DNA from 2 places in the Nocardia sp. 348MFTsu5.1 genome. Region 1 is predicted to be linked to the other one. Evidence: predicted binding sites of a transcription regulator. Region 1 holds the regulator's gene; the other holds the start of a gene.
The links. The regulator LexA, encoded in region 1, represses DNA repair genes until DNA is damaged. The targets are predictions, from matches to a motif close to CGAACANNTGTTCG.
Positions count from the first base shown of each region.

Region 2: H290_RS0115775 (DUF222 domain-containing protein) is a predicted target of LexA. The motif match lies at 2,831-2,844, and genes of this name have one in related genera.

Region 1 is NZ_KB911514.1:254,862-266,114, forward strand. It holds gene H290_RS0113755 (DUF349 domain-containing protein) at 1-626, opposite strand, end outside; gene H290_RS0113760 (hypothetical protein) at 822-1,538, shown strand; gene miaA (tRNA (adenosine(37)-N6)-dimethylallyltransferase MiaA) at 1,532-2,434, shown strand; gene dapF (diaminopimelate epimerase) at 2,474-3,364, shown strand; gene hflX (GTPase HflX) at 3,410-4,831, shown strand; gene H290_RS0113780 (acyl-CoA dehydrogenase family protein) at 4,945-6,087, shown strand; gene lexA (transcriptional repressor LexA) at 6,170-6,889, opposite strand; gene H290_RS31170 (LysM peptidoglycan-binding domain-containing protein) at 7,080-7,586, shown strand; gene nrdR (transcriptional regulator NrdR) at 7,677-8,132, shown strand; gene hrpA (ATP-dependent RNA helicase HrpA) at 8,157-11,253, opposite strand, start outside.
Region 2 is NZ_KB911516.1:20,394-26,264, reverse strand. It holds gene H290_RS0115785 (pirin family protein) at 1-241, shown strand, start outside; gene H290_RS0115780 (aspartate aminotransferase family protein) at 297-1,592, shown strand; gene H290_RS0115775 (DUF222 domain-containing protein) at 1,747-2,802, opposite strand; gene H290_RS0115770 (cytochrome P450) at 3,194-4,420, shown strand; gene H290_RS28730 (TetR/AcrR family transcriptional regulator) at 4,417-5,031, shown strand; gene H290_RS0115760 (metal ABC transporter solute-binding protein, Zn/Mn family) at 5,136-5,871, shown strand, end outside.

The sequences.
Region 1 (11,253 bases):
CACTCGTCGAGGATCTGGCGCATCCGGTCGCCGGCGACCTTCCACTGCGTGGATTCGGCCCCGATGGTCTCGGCTTCCGCGGCCAGTTCGTTCTTACGGGCCACGGCCTTGGCCCGGGATTCGTCCCGGTCGTGTTTGACCTTCTCGGCAGCACCTTCGGCCCAGTCGATGATGGCCTGCAAGCGCGTGGCCACGGCATCGACGTCGCCGATGACCGCGGCCGTCGGCAGTGATTCGAGGAGTGCGACAGCGGCGGTCTTGGTCTTGCGTGGATCGCCGGTGCCGGCGTCGAGGCGTTCCTCGAGCAATTCGACTTCGACGACGAGATCGTCGAAGCGGCGTCCGAAGTGGGCGAGTCCCTCGGCGGCGGTGCCGGCCTGCCAGGAGGCGATCTGGTGCTCGCCGTCAGAGTTCTTCAGCCAGACCGCACCGTCTTCGTCGATCCGCCCGAACTCGGACGGGTCGGAGGCAGGCCGACTTGGATCGACGGGTGCTGGATGGGGATGGGCGGGCGGATGATGGCCGGGACGCGGACCGGGCCGGGGCCCGGGCTTGGGTCCTGGTTTCGGGCTCGGAGTCGGATTCGAGGTTTCCGTGGCTGCCGGTTGCGGCGTGTGATCGGTCATGTCATTCCTTATCCCTGCCGCGCGACACGGCTGCCAGATGCATCAGATGCCGACGGTGATCCACCGTCACCGCCCACACTCATTGAAGCAGGTCACCGGGGCGGGTGTGGACAGTCGCCGACAAAAGAGTGTCGGATTCGCCTTCGAGTCGGCACCGGCACTTCGTGGTGTGGGTGGTCGACTAGCGTTGCGCAGGTGTTGATCGCCGCCGCCTTTGTCCCGTCCGCACCCGCTCTGGTGCCCGAACTGTCCGGTCCTGCGGTGCCCGAGTTGTTGCCGGTACGTGCTGCGACGCTGCAGGTATGCGCTGATCTGGCGGATCGGTGCCGCACGTGGGTGATCGTCGGAGCGGGCGACCCGACGAGACCGATCGCCGCGCGGGGGAGCTTTGTCGGCTTCGGAGTGGACGTCCGGGTCGATCTGGTGCCTGATGCAACCGGTGACGCCGACCCGGAGATGGACCTGTCACTGCTGATCGGTGGATGGCTCGGCGCCCAGGTCGATCAGGACATCAGGCTGACCACCGAATTGGTGTTCGTGTCGAGTGGTCCGTCGGCCTGCAGCGATCAGGGACACGCGCTGTCCCGGAGCCTGGCAACCCGCGATGAGCCGATCGGATTGCTCGTGGTGGGCGACGGCGCCAACACCCTCGGTGCCAAGGCTCCCGGTGGATCGGCGGACGGCGCCGAGGAATTTCAGGACAGCATCGACAGGGCACTGGCATCAGGTGACCGGGGCGCGCTCGCGGCCCTCGGGCAACCGGACTGTGAAAGTTTCGGTGCCGCCGGCCGTGGTCCGTGGCAGGTGGCCACGGCCGCGACGCAGGGTGCGGCCATCACCCCTGAATTGCGTTACGCCGGTGCGCCGTTCGGCGTCGGCTACACCGTGGCGCTGTGGGATCTCACATGGTGAACCCGATCGCCGTGATCGGGCCCACCGCGAGCGGTAAGTCGGATCTGGCACTCGACATCGCCGAGGCGCTCGGCGGCGACATCGTGAACATCGACGCGATGCAGCAGTACACGGGCATGGACATCGGTACCGCCAAGGTGCCGGCCGATGAGCGGCGCGGGATCGTGCACCATCAGATCGACGTCCTCGATGTCACCGAGACCGCAACGGTGGCGCGATATCAGCAGGCGGCGCGAGCCGATGTGGAGTCATTGCTCGCGCAGGGCCGCACACCGGTGGTGGTCGGTGGGTCGATGATGTACATCCAGGCCTTGCTCGACGACTGGAAATTCCCGGCCACCGATCCCGAGGTCCGCGGGCGCTACGAGGCCGACCTGGAACGTCTGGGTTCTCTCGCCCTGCACGACAGGCTGGGCGAGGTCGACCCCGAAGCCGCCCGGAACATCCTCGACACCGACGGCAGACGCATCGTGCGGGCGCTCGAAGTGGTGGAGTTGACGGGGCAGCCGTTTGCCGCGTCTGCGCCGACAATCGGTGAACCACGTTGGGGCACAACCATAATCGCGCTCGATCGGGATACCGCAGAACTCGACAACCGGATCGCGTTGCGGACCGAACGAATGTTTTCGCAGGGATTCGTCGACGAGGTCCGGGCACTGTTGTCCCGGGGGCTCCGAGAGGGCGTCACCGCGGCGCGGGCGATCGGCTATTCACAGGTGATAGCCGCGCTGGACGGTGACCACGACATCGCGCAGGCGCAGGAACTCACCTTCATCGGCACCCGCCGGTACGTGCGCAGGCAACGGTCGTGGTTCCGGCGCGATCCACGGGTGCACTGGCTCGATGCCTCCACACCCGATCTGCTGGGGCAGGCGTTGCGGGCCGCGGACGGGTGAGAACCGGGCAATCCGCCCTGGGCGCGTAGTCTTGAGCAAATGTTCGGGCGTGTTGATTTTGTGAAGGGGCACGGTACGGAGAACGACTTCGTGCTGTTGCCCGATGCCGGTGTGCAACTCGATCTGACGCCGGATTTTGTCTCGGCGCTCTGTGATCGCCATCGCGGGATCGGTGCCGACGGTGTCCTCCGTGTCGCCACCGCGGGCGCGCTCCTCGGCGCCGGAGTCCTCGAGGTTCTTCCGCCGGGCGTCGCCCACGACGACTGGTTCATGGACTACCGCAACGGCGACGGATCGATCGCGGAGATGTGCGGTAACGGCGTGCGGGTGTTCGCCCACTATCTCGCCGCCCACGATCTGGTCACCGAGCCGACCTTCACAGTCGGGTCGCGAGCGGGCGGACGTCGCGTGACAGTTCATCACCTGACGGAATCGTCGGCGGACGTGAGTGTGCTGATGGGCCGGGTACGCACCGGCGCCGAGAGCAAGGCGAGCATCGGCGATCAGACGTACTCAGGACTGTCGGTCAACGTCGGCAATCCCCACCTGGCCTGTGTTGTCGAGGGGCTGACCGTCGAGCAACTCGAAAGCATCGACCTCACCGCGCCGATCACCTTCGATCACACCGAATTCCCCGACGGCGTGAACATCGAACTGATGACACCGCTGGTCGAGTTGACCGACGCCGCACTGGTCGGCGAGGTGTCGATGCGGGTGCACGAGCGCGGTGTGGGGGAGACCCGCAGCTGCGGCACCGGAACCGTCGCGGCGGCCACCGCGGCCTTGCAGTCGGTCGGGCGCAGCACCGGCGCGGTCGTGGTCAACGTTCCCGGTGGAGCGGTCACCGTCACCGTCGGTGACGACGAGAACGAACTTCGCGGGCCCTCCGTCCTCGTCGGCGCGGGCATGCTCAACGCAGGGTGGCGCTAAAACCGTTATGCAGTGCACCTGTCCGGATGTCACGATGGTCACCTCATGACTGAACACTCATCCGACTCACATTCACCGACGACCGGCGAACTACAACTCGACGAACGCAGCTCGCTCAAGCGCGTTGCAGGTCTGTCCACCGAGCTCACCGACGTCACCGAGGTCGAATACCGTCAGCTCCGACTCGAACGGGTTGTTCTCGTCGGGGTCTGGATGCAGGGCAGCACCACCGCCCAGGCCGAGTCGAGTCTCGCCGAACTGAAGGCATTGGCCGAGACCGCCGGATCCGAGGTACTCGAAGGACTCTTTCAGCGTCGTGACAAACCTGATCCGGCCACTTATATCGGTTCGGGCAAAGCCCACGAACTCCGTGAGGTCGTCGTGGCCACCGGCGCCGACACCGTCATCTGCGACGGTGAACTGACACCCGCACAGCTCACCGCATTGGAGAAGGTGGTGAAGGTCAAGGTCATCGACCGGACCGCGCTGATCCTCGACATCTTCGCCCAGCACGCCACATCGCGCGAGGGCAAAGCCCAGGTGGCGCTGGCTCAGATGGAATACATGTTGCCGCGTCTGCGTGGCTGGGGTGAATCGATGTCCCGCCAGGCCGGTGGCCGTGCCGGCAGCAACGGCGGTGTGGGCCTGCGTGGACCCGGTGAGACGAAGATCGAGACGGACCGCCGCCGGATCCGCGAGCGGACGGCGAAGTTGCGCCGGGAGATCCGCGAGATGAAGACGTCGCGAAACACCAAGCGCACCAAGCGGAAACAAGCCGCACTCGCCTCGGTCACGATCGTCGGGTACACCAACGCGGGCAAGTCCAGTCTGATCAACGCGATGACCGGATCGGGCGTCCTGGTACAGAACGCGCTGTTCGCCACCCTGGATCCGACCACCCGGCGGATGTCCCTCGACGACGGTCGCGAAATCGTGGTCACCGACACCGTCGGATTCGTCCGGCATCTGCCGACCCAACTGGTGGAGGCGTTCCGCTCGACCCTCGAAGAGGTCGCGGACGCAGACCTCTTGCTGCACATCGTCGATGGTTCGGACCCGATTCCCACCGGTCAGATCAGCGCAGTGCGCAAGGTCATCGAAGAGGTGATCCACGACGAGAAGGCGTCCACACCGCCGGAGCTGCTGGTGATCAACAAGATCGACGTCGCCGACCCGACTGTGCTGACTCAGTTGAGGAGCCTGTTCCCCAAGGCGGTCTTCATCTCGGCCGCCACGGGCGAAGGTATCCCGGAACTTCTCGAGCGGGTTCGTGAGTCGGTGTCGAGGCACGATGTCCACGTCAGTGTCCGAGTGCCGTATTCCCGCGGTGATCTGGTCTCACGCATCCATGCCGAAGGCGATGTGTCGAGCGAGAAGCATGGTGCCGACGGCACCGAGATCGTCGCCAGCGTTCCCTCGGCACTGGCCAATGCACTGGCCGAGTTCGCCGCGCCCCATCTGTTCTGAATCCGGGCCTGGACAGGTCGTCTTGCCCTGACTGAGCGCTCCTTGGGTTGAATGTAGAATCCAGTTACAGTTGCTGGCAACCTCGTTTGGACACCCTCGTTATGGAGACTTTGATGGAACGCACGATTTTCGAGCCTGAGCACCTCCTCTACCGCGATTCGTACCGCAGCTTCCTCGAGCAGCATGTGGCGCCGCACCACGCCCGCTGGGAAGAGCAGAACATCGTCGATCGCGACGTGTGGATCGAAGCCGGTAAGAACGGCTTCCTGGCCGTTGACGCGCCCGAGGAGTTCGGTGGCGGCGGAGTCGACGACTTCCGCTATCAGTGCATCGTCTCCGAGGAATCCGCACGCGGTGGGTTCAGCGGCCTGGGATTCACCCTGCACAACGATGTCATCGCGCCGTACCTGCTGGAGTTGACCAACGACGAGCAGAAGGCGCGCTGGCTCCCGGGATTCACCTCCGGTGAGCTCATCACCGCCATCGCCATGACCGAGCCCGGAACCGGCTCGGACCTGCAAGGGATCAAGACGACCGCCAAGAAGGACGGCGATCACTGGGTGCTCAACGGATCGAAGACCTTCATCACCAACGGCATCAACGCCGACCTGGTGATCGTGGTCGCGCGCACCGATCCCGAGGCCGGCGCCAAGGGTTTCTCCCTGCTGGTCGTCGAGCGCGGCATGCCCGGCTTCGAGCGCGGCCGCAACCTCGACAAGGTCGGCATGAAGGCGCAGGACACCGCCGAACTGAGCTTCGACAACGTCCGCGTACCCGCCGAGAACCTGCTCGGTGAAGAGGGACTCGGCTTCATCTACCTGATGCAGAACCTGCCGCGCGAGCGCCTGTCGATCGCCGTGGTCGCCGCTGCCTCCATGGAGAAGGTCCTGGAGACCACCGTTCAATATTCCAAGGACCGCAAGGCTTTCGGGCGTTCGATCGGCAACTTTCAGAACACCCGCTTCCTGCTGGCCGAGCTGGCCACGTCCACGACGACGACGCGCGTGTTCGTCGACCACTGCATCGGGCTGCTGAACGAGAAGAAGCTGACCGTCCCCGATGCCGCGATGGCCAAGTACTACGCCACCGAGAATCAGGTGCACCTGATCGACCGCTGCCTGCAGCTGCACGGCGGCTACGGCTACATGCGTGAATACTCCGTCGCGAAGGCGTTCCTGGACTCACGCGTGCAGACCATCTACGGCGGCACCACCGAGATCATGAAGGAAGTCATCGGACGCAGCCTCGGGGTCTGATCACTCAAACATCAACGCGCCGAACGGCAGAAGGCGGGTGCACCGGATCTCCGGTGCACCCGCCTTTTTCGCATGTGTGTCTCTAGAGTCGCCGCATCACTGTCACAACTTTGCCCAGGATGACCGCATCGTTGCCGGGGATGGGATCGAATACCGGGTTGTGCGGCATCAGCCACACGGCGTCTTTGGTGCGCTTGAAGGTCTTGACCGTGGCCTCGCCATCGATCATCGCGGCCACGATGTCTCCGTTGTCGGCGACGTTCTGCTGGCGTACGACCACCCAGTCACCGTCGCAGATCGCGGCGTCGATCATCGATTCGCCCACCACCCTGAGCAGGAAGAGCGAACCCTCGCCGACGAGTTCCTTCGGGAGCGGGAAGACGTCTTCGACGGCCTGTTCGGCGAGGATCGGGCCACCGGCCGCGATCCGGCCGAGGACCGGGACAAATGTCGGCGTCGGAAGTGATTCGTCGGGTGCCTGCACCTGACCGGCAGCCGTGGCCGGGTTGAGGTCGGTGTCCTGGATGTTTACCGCGCGGGGACGGTTGTTCTCGCGCTGCAGGAAGCCTTTGCGTTCGAGTGTGCGGAGCTGGTGGGCGACCGACGACGTCGAGGTCAGGCCGACGGCGTCACCGATCTCCCGGATGCTCGGCGGGTAGCCGCGCTCGCGGACCGAGGCGCGGATGACCTCGAGTACGGCTTTCTGGCGGGCGGTCAGTGAGCCTTCTGCCAGCGGTCCGGTGGCGACCACGGTGGTGGCGGCTCCGTCCGACGGCGTCGGGGGCTGGGTTGTATCGGCCATCAGGTCCTCCAGTTCGTGCGGTATCGGGCGGGGTCCATGTGGACAAAGGTAGTGCAAATCATCACAAGTCTCAAACATTTGTTCGATCAGGCGTGGCGCTTGTCGGAACCCCGTGATACAAATCGAACACTCTTTCAATCGAACGAGTGATCGAATGCACCATCGATCCGATGATCCGAGGACTGAACCCATGACTGCAGCCACCACCATCATCCGGCCGGCCACAGCTCGGCCCGTTCACCACGCCGAGAGCGCTACCGTTCCGCGTACCAAGCGGCCCTTGCGGCCCGCGGACACCGCCCGTCCGGCCGATCGCCGGCTGCCTGCTCAGCGCCGCGTGGCCGTCTCCTGCGCCGAATCGCGCAACACCGAACAACGAATGCCGACCGCTCGCGAGAAGGTCTTCGCCCGTCGGCGCGCCTGGGCGGCCGGCGCCGTCGCGGGAATCGGTCTGATGCTGATCGTTGCATTCATGACCTTCTTCGGCGGCGTGATGGAGCAGTCTGCTGATCCGGGGCGCGTCGGCACCCAGGTCGTCCGGGTTCAGTCGGGGGAGTCGTTGGGGGCCATCGCTTCCCGGATCGCACCCGAGATGCCGGCCGAAGCCGTCGTGGCAAAGATCATGGAGCTCAACGCGATGAGCAACTCGGCATTGTCGGTGGGGCAGGCGCTGGTCACGCCGGTCTACGTCAGGTAGATGATGCAGGGGCCCACAGCCCGGGCGGTATCCTCGGAACCACAGCGTCTGGTCACTCCGCCCAGGCCGTCGACCGTCGAGGAATCGTGCATGCATTGCCCGTTTTGCAAGAACGAGGACACCCGCGTAGTCGATTCGCGGGTGGCGGACGAGGGACAGGCAATCCGTCGTCGCCGTGCCTGTTCGGAGTGCGGACGCCGTTTCACCACGGTGGAGACCGCGGTGCTCTCGGTGGTCAAACGGACCGGCGTCACTGAACCTTTCAGCCGCGAGAAGGTCATGCGCGGCGTCCGCCGGGCCTGCCAGGGCCGAGCTGTCGACGATGACAAGTTGCAGCATCTTGCGCAGCAGGTCGAGGAAGCCGTCAGGGCCTCGGGTTCGGCCGAAGTTCCGGCCAACGAGGTCGGTCTTGCGATTCTCGGTCCGCTCCGCGATCTCGACGAGGTCGCGTACCTTCGCTTCGCCTCCGTCTACCGCTCATTCGACTCGGTGGACGACTTCCAGAAAGAAATCGACGATCTCCGGTCCGGCAAGTCCGAATCCTGACTCCCCGCGAATTTTGCGTTGGGGTCAGCGCAGGTCGCGAATTGCCTTGATGGCGCGCTTCTCTGAGATCGGGTACGCGGTTCGCAGCTGTTGAGCGAACAGCCCGACACGCAGCTCCTCGACGATCCAGCCGGCGGCTTCGCTGACCGCATCCTGACGTTCCGACGGCATCATCCGTAGGTGACTGGTCCAGGCCGCCACGACCCGGTCGACGGTGGCCATCGACGCGGCATCCCTCGCTGCCGACGCCGGCAACTGATCGAGTCGCGCCAGCGCGGCATCGAGGTAGCGGGGAATCTCCGTCAGATGCTCGCCACCGGTGGCGGAGATGAATCCGTCGAAAACCAACTCGCCGAGTTGGTCGCGTACATCGTCGGCAGCGTCGGCGACCGTCGTCGCCTCGATCGCGGTCCGCAGCGGGGCCACCCGGGCCAGAACTGCCGCGGCCTGACGCAACTTGGTGGTCGCCCGGCCGGTGACCTGACCCGCGACATGGGTGCGCAGCGCCGCGTAATCGGCTGCCGACCACACAGTGGGCTGTGCCGGAACAAGATCGATGACCGCAGCGCGGACGCAATCGGCGAGCAACGCGGCCGCGGTGGGATACGGGCTCTGGCTCAGCGCCAACCGGTCGGAGGTGCCCAGCGCGGAGGTCGCATTCGGCCTCAACGCTGGTACATCGTTGATCAGTAGACCGATCAACGCGTTGTACATCTGGATACGTTGTTCAGCCTCGGTGGACATCGGGGCAACGGTGAAGCCACCACCCCGGGCCACCAACGCTGGATAGCTCGTGATCTCTTGCCCGGCAACGGTGCTCCGGATGGACCGGGTGAGCGTGCCGAAGGTATCGGCGGTCCAGGTCTTGGCCACCGGGGTGGCCGCCGGGGCCGCTTCCTTCTCGAGGGCGGCGCGCGCCTTGTTGCCGAGGCGTTCCTGGAGTTCGGCCAGAGACTTGGAGCGGCCGAGCTCGTCGCCATTCGCGGCGACGGCGATGAACGTCATCCGCAGGTGGTCTGCGAGCGCGGTCGCCCTCAGGTCGGCGGCCGCGATGGACACACCGGTGATCCGCGTGAGTTCGGCGGCCACACTCGCAGTCAGCGGGCGTGCACGTGGGGTCACCGCGTCGAGCACCTGCGCTGCCAGATCGGGTGCCGGACCGACTTGGCGCCGAAGGGTTTTGGGCAAGGTGCGGATCAGCTCGGTGACCAGTTCGGTCCGCATCCCCGGGACCAGCCAGTCGAAGCCGGAGGGGCGGGCCCGGACCAGCAACGACAACGGGATCAGCACGCTCACACCGTCATCGGGGGTACCGGGTTCGAATCGGTATCGCAGGGCGTATGTGGTGTCGGCCTGGCGCCAGGCGTCCGGGAATCCGGCGGGATCGGTGGCACCGCCGCCGGCCACGACATCGGCCGGATTCAGGTCGAGGAGTGTCGGGTCCTTCTTCCTGGCGGTCTTCCACCAGGTGTCGAAATGTCGACCGGAGACGACCTCGGCGCCGACGAGACGGTCGTAGTGCGCGAACAGTACGTCATCGTCGACCACCACGTCGGTGCGCCGGACCCGGTGGACCGATTCTTCGGCATCGTCGAGGAGTGCCCGGTTGCGATGGAAGAACGGATGTTGGGTGCGCCAGTCGCCCTCGACCAAGGCACTGCGGATGAACAACTCCCGGGCGACCTCGGGGTCGATCGAGCCGTAGTTGACACGGCGTTGCGTGACCAGCGGCACGCCGTAGAGCGTGACCCGTTCGTAGGCCATCGCCGCGGAATGCTTACCCGACCAGTGTGGTTCGCTGTATTGGCGTTTGACGAGGTCGCCGGCCAGTCGCTCGGCCCACTCGGGTTCGATCCGGGCGGTGGTCCGGGCCCACAGCCGTGAGGTTTCCACGATCTCGGCCGCCATCACAAACCGGGGCGGTTTGTTCGACATGTGTGACCCGGGGAAGATCATGAACTTGGTCCCGCGCGCTCCGAGAAACTCTTTGGATTCCCCCTCGCGGACCCCGATCTGGCTCAGCAGCCCCGACAACACCGACTGATGGATGGCTGCTGCCATCCCGGATTCCGGTTCGGGGATCTCGAATGCCGCCGGTACGGTCATGCCGAGATCCCGGACGATCCGGACCAGCTGTGAATGCAGATCACGCCATTCCCGGATCCGGAGTCCGTGCAGGAACTCGCGGCTGCAGCGCTTGCGGAATTGGCTGGAGGACAGCTCTTTTCGCAATTCCTCGAGATATGCCCACAGATTGAGGAGCGTGAGGAACTCAGAGCCGGCGGCAGCGAAGCGGCGATGTGATTCATCGGCGGCCTGCCGGTGGTCCGCCGGGCGTTCCCGGACATCGGGCAGCGACAGCGCTGCGGTCAGGACCAGCATCGGGCCGAGCGCACCCTGCGTGTCGGCCTCGACGAGCATGCGGGCCAACCGCGGATCGACGGGGATCTTCGCCAGCGACCGGCCGATCGGGGTCAACCGCCGCACCGGGTTGTCGGGGGTGGCCGGGGCCAGAGCGCCGAGTTCGTCGAGGAGCTGTTGGCCGTCGCGGATGGCCTTGGGATCCGGTGGCTGCACAAACGGGAAGCGTCCGACGTCACCGAGCCCGAGCGACGTCATGTTGAGGATGACGGCGGCCAGATTGGTGCGCAGGATTTCCGGTTCGGTGTATTCGGGCCGGGCATCGAAATCGTCTTCGCTGTACAGGCGGATGCAGACGCCCGCGGCGACACGGCCACATCGGCCGGCACGCTGACGGGCACTGGCCTGGGAGATCGGCTCGATCGGTAGCCGCTGAACTTTGGTGCGGGTCGAATAGCGCGAGATGCGGGCGGTACCGGCATCGATCACGTAGTGGATGCCCGGAACGGTCAGCGATGTCTCGGCAACGTTGGTGGACAACACGATTCGTCTGCCCTTGTGCGAGGCGAACACCCGGTGCTGATCGGCCGCGGACAGCCGGGCGAACAACGGGATCACCTCGACGCCGCGTGCCTCGAGATGTTTCAGAGATGCGGCGGTGTCGTTGATCTCGCGTTCTGTGGGCAAGAACACGAGGATGTCGCCGGGGCCTTCGGCGAAGAGTTCGTCGACCGCCTCACCGATGGCCTGCAACTGATCG
Region 2 (5,871 bases), on a different contig from region 1:
CGGACCCGGCGACCGGATCTCGCTCTCCGCAGCGGCACATCAGGATTCGAACCGGCCCGCATTCGAGGTGTTGCTCCTCGGCGGACGGCCGATCCGTGAACCGGTGTTCCAGTACGGGCCGTTCGTGATGAACACCAAGGCGCAGCTGATCGAGGCGATGGACGACTTCAACGCCGGCAAGTTCGGTCAGATACCACCCGGCGCCCTGATGCCCCACACGTCGGTAACCCAACAGAACTGAGACCTTGATGAGATCGTGGAACCAACCAGTTCCACGATCTCTGGGAGGCAATCAAGTGCACGACGCCGCGTTCTGGCCCACCGTCGACAAGCATCTGATCCGCTACGGCGGGGCGTTCACACCCCGGATCATCGAGCGGGCCAGTGGCAGCTACGTCTACGACAGCGATGGCAACGCCATCCTCGACTTCACCTCCGGGCAGATGAGTTCCGTTCTGGGACATTGCCACCCGGAGGTCGCAGCCACTGTTGCCGCGTCGATGACCGGCCTCGATCACCTGTTCAGCGGAATGCTCAGCCGTCCGGTGGTCGAGTTCGCCCGGGCGCTGTCGGACACTCTGCCCAGCGGCCTGGACAAGGTGATGCTCCTGTCCACCGGCGCAGAGTCGAACGAGGCGGCACTGAAGATCGCCAAGCTCTACACCGGCAAGTACGAGATCGTCTCGTTCGACCGGTCTTGGCACGGGATGACCTCCGGCGCGGCCGCGGCCACCTACTCGGCCGGCCGCAAAGGCTATGGCCCGTCGATACCCGGCAACTTCACCCTGCCGACCCCCAACGCCTACCGCTCCATCTTCCGCACGGAATCGGGCGAGCACGACTGGCGGACCGAACTCGACTACGGCTTCGACCTCATCGACCAGCAGTCCACCGGTAGCCTCGCCGCCTGCATCGTCGAGCCGATCGTCTCCTCCGGCGGGCTCATCGATCTACCCGTCGGCTATCTCACCGCGCTGAAGGCCAAGTGCCTCGAACGGGACATGCTCCTCATTGCCGACGAGGCACAGACCGGGCTCGGTCGCACCGGCACGATGTACGCCTTCGAGCGAGACGGCGCCGTGCCCGACATCCTGACCCTGTCGAAGACTCTCGGCGCCGGATTACCCGTGGCAGCTGTGGTCACGTCCGAGAGGATCGAATCCCGTTGCCACGAACGCGGATTCCTCTTCTTCACCACCCACGTGTCAGATCCACTGGCTGCCGCCGTCGCCGGTACCGTCCTGAACATCGTGCTCCGCGATGATCTGGTCTCGCGGGCCTCCGCCGCCGGCAAGCGCCTGCGTGACCACCTCCTCGAACTGCAGTCGCGACACGAGGTCATCGGCGACGTCCGCGGCCGCGGCCTGTTCTGCGGCATCGAACTGGTCGCCGACCGTGCCACCAAAGCACCTGCCGACCAACTCGGCCAGGCCGTCACCGACGCCTGCCTGTCACACGGCTTGCACATGAACATCGTGCAGCTTCCCGGCATGGGTGGGATCTTCCGGCTCGCTCCGCCACTGACCATCAGCGACGCCGACCTCGACCGCGGAATGGACATCCTCGACACCGCCTTGACGGAGACCACGTAGCCCGCACGAGCATCACCCTGAAGTCCAGGTACCGGCCGACTCACACTATTAAGTTCTCAAAGGTCTTGCAGTACACAGCATTTGCTGTGTTGCTTGGGGTAACTTGGAATATGTCGTCGTAGTTTTCTGGTCTTGCGGTTCCGGCTTCGCCTGGTTATGCGGCGGCGAGGTCGGAAGTCATGGTCCTGCGGGCGTGAGACCGCACAGGTGTTTGCATTGCGTCGTCAGGATTGATGAACCAGGGATGTCCATCGAGACCGACCATGTTGTTGTCGACCAAGATCTTCGTGATCACCGAATCGCAGGCCACCATCTGCGCGGTCGATGCGGAGGCCGGGCCGGTCCATTCAAACGAGGCAGCCAACGCCGGCGGCGTGACGCCGCTCAGGCCGCGTAGCTGGAAGGCCTGCAGGCCCTCAGGTGAAAGCGTCATGACCACATGCGGTTTCGCGCCACCACGCGTGGGTCGGTCTTCCTGATCGAGATAGGAATCCAATAGTTGCTCGAGCGCGTCGGCGCGAACCTGCGCATTGGAACGACGATCCGGAGACCCATCAGGTTCAGGCACCGGCTTCGACAACGGATCGAGCGCCACCCGCAGTTTCTCACCCAGCAAGTTGTCCAGATCCAACGTGCCGTGACTGCGTCCGTCGTCACCGGTCCCGAGAGAGAACTCGTTGAGCTCGTGGTTCTCGGCGTCGGGTATCGGCTTGTCCGGCGGCGACAACACCAGTGCCATATGCCGTGCCCGAGCAGATACCGAGGATGGCGTGGCTGTCAATGCTTCCGCCAATAGGCCGCGCACACAGTCCGTACGGTCATCCTCTGGCAGATCCGGATTGCGCCGCGCTATGTGGTTGAGGCCCTTCACAATCGAATCCATATGTTCGCCTGACAAAGCACCGTCGACCGCGTACGACGCGACGGACGGAATATCGTCCAGCGCGGTACCGACCCGCACGTAGCGGTGCGCCACCGCCGGCGCCATCCCCGCCTGCCGCAGCAACGTCACCATTGATCTCTCGCCCGATTTCTTGGCGATTCCACGTGTCTCAGCTTCGCCGACCAGCCGGAAAAGTATCTGTTCCACAACATGATTGAGACGAAGTACCATCACAACCCGCGACGACAACTCAGCGTCATCACCCGCGACCAGAGCCGCATCCCCGACCAGATCAGAAAGTCTGGCGAACATTCCCCCGAAGTCCATGACTCCAAGGTACCCGCAAATCCTGATCCGCACAAGTGTTCGAGAGGGCTGTTTCTGTTGTGCTGCAATCCTTTTCACCAGAAGGAGGGAGGCAAACCACTCAGGCTACCAAGGCGGTCCGACAAGGGAACTAATCACGGGTGAAGACCTACCGCGACTCTCGATGCGGCCCCGGGGGGTTGCTGCTGACCGCGTGTGTGGGACTGAACGTGATGCTCTTCAGCACGGGCGGGTGGTGTCCGGCGAGTTTGATCATGCACTGCCTGGGACTGCCCCGACGGTGCGAATTGCGCTGACCACGCGAACTGCGTTGACCGCAGCTGGGGCCGCCAAATAGGCAACCTGTCAATTGATGGTTGACACAAGTCGACTTATGTCTCACGATTGAGACATGTCAACGAAAGTGTCGCACGGAGCAGCATACGAGCTGCGATCAGGCGACACTTGGCGCGATCCGTGGCAGATGTATGAAGATCTGCGTGACCACGACCCGGTTCACCGTGTTCGATCGGACAATCCCGACCACGACTTCTGGGTTCTGACCAGGCACGCCGACGTATCGCACGCCGCCGACGACTGGCGCACGTTCACGTCGTCGCAGGGACTCACCACCACCTATGGCGAGCTGGAAAGCATCGGGCTGGCCGACAACCCGCCGATGGTGATGCAGGATCCGCCGGTACACACCCATTTTCGAAAGCTGGTGTCCCGCGGATTCACACCCAAGCAGGTGACCGAGGTCGAACCCGCCGTTCGAGAATTCGTCCGTGCGAGGATCGCCGCGCTGGTCGAGGCCGGTGCCGGTGACATCGTGACCGAGCTCTATAAGCCGTTGCCATCCATGGTTGTTGCTCACTACCTCGGTGTCCCCGAATCAGATCGGATGGCATTCGACGGATGGACCGAGGCGATAGTCGGCGCGGACACGTCCGACCTGAGCAAGGCCGGCGACACCGCCACCGCCGCAGTACTCGAGATGATGGCCTACTTCGGCACGCTCATCGAGTACCGGCGCACACACCCGGGAGACGACACGATCTCCCACCTGGTGAAGGCAGGCGTGGGCGAGGACGACAGCACTGAGGGGATGCTGTCGCTCCTCGCCTTCACCTTCACCATGGTTGCCGGTGGCAACGACACCACCACCGGGGTACTCGGCGGTGCGACCGAATTGCTGGGTGAGTATCCGGAGCAACGGGCGGCGCTGGTCGAGGATCCGGAACTCGTCGACGACGCGGTCGACGAGTTCCTGCGGCTCACCTCACCGGTCCAGGGTCTCGCCCGGACCACCACTGTCGAGGCCACGTTCGGCGATCACACCATTCCGGCGGGACGCAAAGTCTTGCTCAGCTATGGCTCGGCCAACCGGGATCCGCGAGCATTCGGTGACGATGCCGACCGCCTGGACATCACCCGTCGCCCACGGCAGATCCTGACGTTCAGTCGCGGCGCCCACTACTGTCTCGGCGCCGCCGCGGCGCGGATGCAAACGCGGGTCGTACTCACCGAACTGTTGGCCCGCTGCCCCGAGTTCACCGTCGATCCGGAATCGATCACCTACGCACCGGGCAACTATGTGCGCCGGCCGACCACCATGCACCTGACTGTCGGCCCATGAGCCGCCGGTCTCCGGCAACCACCGGACACTCCGGGACCACGCAAGCCCCGGATTGGCTCGGCACCAATCGGCCCGAGTCCGCGGCCTCCCGCATCCTCGATGTCGCCGGCGACCTGTTCGTCACCCACGGGGTCACCGCGGTGAACATGAATCAGATAGCGACCGCGGCCGGATGTTCTCGGGCCACCCTCTATCGATATTTCGCGTCGCGCTCCGAACTGCACCTGGCCTACGTGGAACGGCAGGCGCGCCGGCTGTCGACCGCGGTCAGTGCGGCCACCGCGGATATGACTGATCCCGGCGAACGCATCACCGAGTCGATCCTGACGGCGGTGGCCGGCGTCCGCTCCGATCCGGTGATGCGCAGCTGGTTCAGTCCGGAAGCAGCCGGATTGGCGGGTGCCATGGGTACAACGTCGGAATCGGTCAACAAAGCCGCCATCGCATTGATCACCGGCGAGACCACCGCCCCTGAGGCCGAGCTCACCCTCGAAGCCCGGTTCATCGTCCGCATGGTCATATCGCTGCTGATGACGCCCGGCTCCGATGCGGCCGAAGAACGAGAGATCGTGACCCGATTCGTCACGCCTGCGATCCTGCAGCGATATTGATTTTCACAAGTTGTCGGTAACGGTTATCATTAGCATCTGTTAGATGGTTCCTCGCGATTCAGCCCCGCGCGGACACACCATCCTTTGATGCGAAAGGTCCTGTAATGGCAACCTGGTCCCGGCTTCTTGGGGTCACCACAGCCCTGACCCTGGCCATCGGCGTGGCCGCCGGGTGTTCCTCCGATGACAGCGGGATGACCTCGGACGGCAAGGTCGCCGTGGTCGCATCAACCAATGTCTGGGCTTCGGTGGCCGGGGCCGTCGGCGGTGAACACGCCGACGTGAGCGCGCTCTACACCTCGGCGGACGGCGATCCGCACGAGTTCGAGGCCAACGCCAAGGACACCGCCAAGGTCGCCGACGCCGGTGTTGTCGTCCTCAACGGCGGTCACTATGACGCGTACATGGAATCCGCTCCGAAGAACTCGGACGCGATCGTGATCAACGCCTACGAGATCATGGAAGGTGACGAACACAGCGATGACCACGACAGCCACGATCACGACAGCGACCACGAGGAAGGCGACCACAGCCACGCCCCCGGCGCGGTCAACGAGCACGTCTTCTACAACCTGACCGCTGTCGGCGAGGTCGCGAACAGAATCGCAAATGCATTGTCCGAGAAGGACCCCGCCAACGAACAGTACTTCCGCGACAACGCCGGGGCGTTCAACGACCAGATCAACGAACTGCACGCGGAGCTGGCCGCGATCAAGGCGGCAAACCCGGGCGCAACAGTTGCCCAGACCGAACCGCTGGCGGGTTACCTCCTGGCCGAGGCCGGGCTCGACGACGTCACACCCGCCGGACTGCAGGATGCGGTCGAGGCCGGACAGTCGC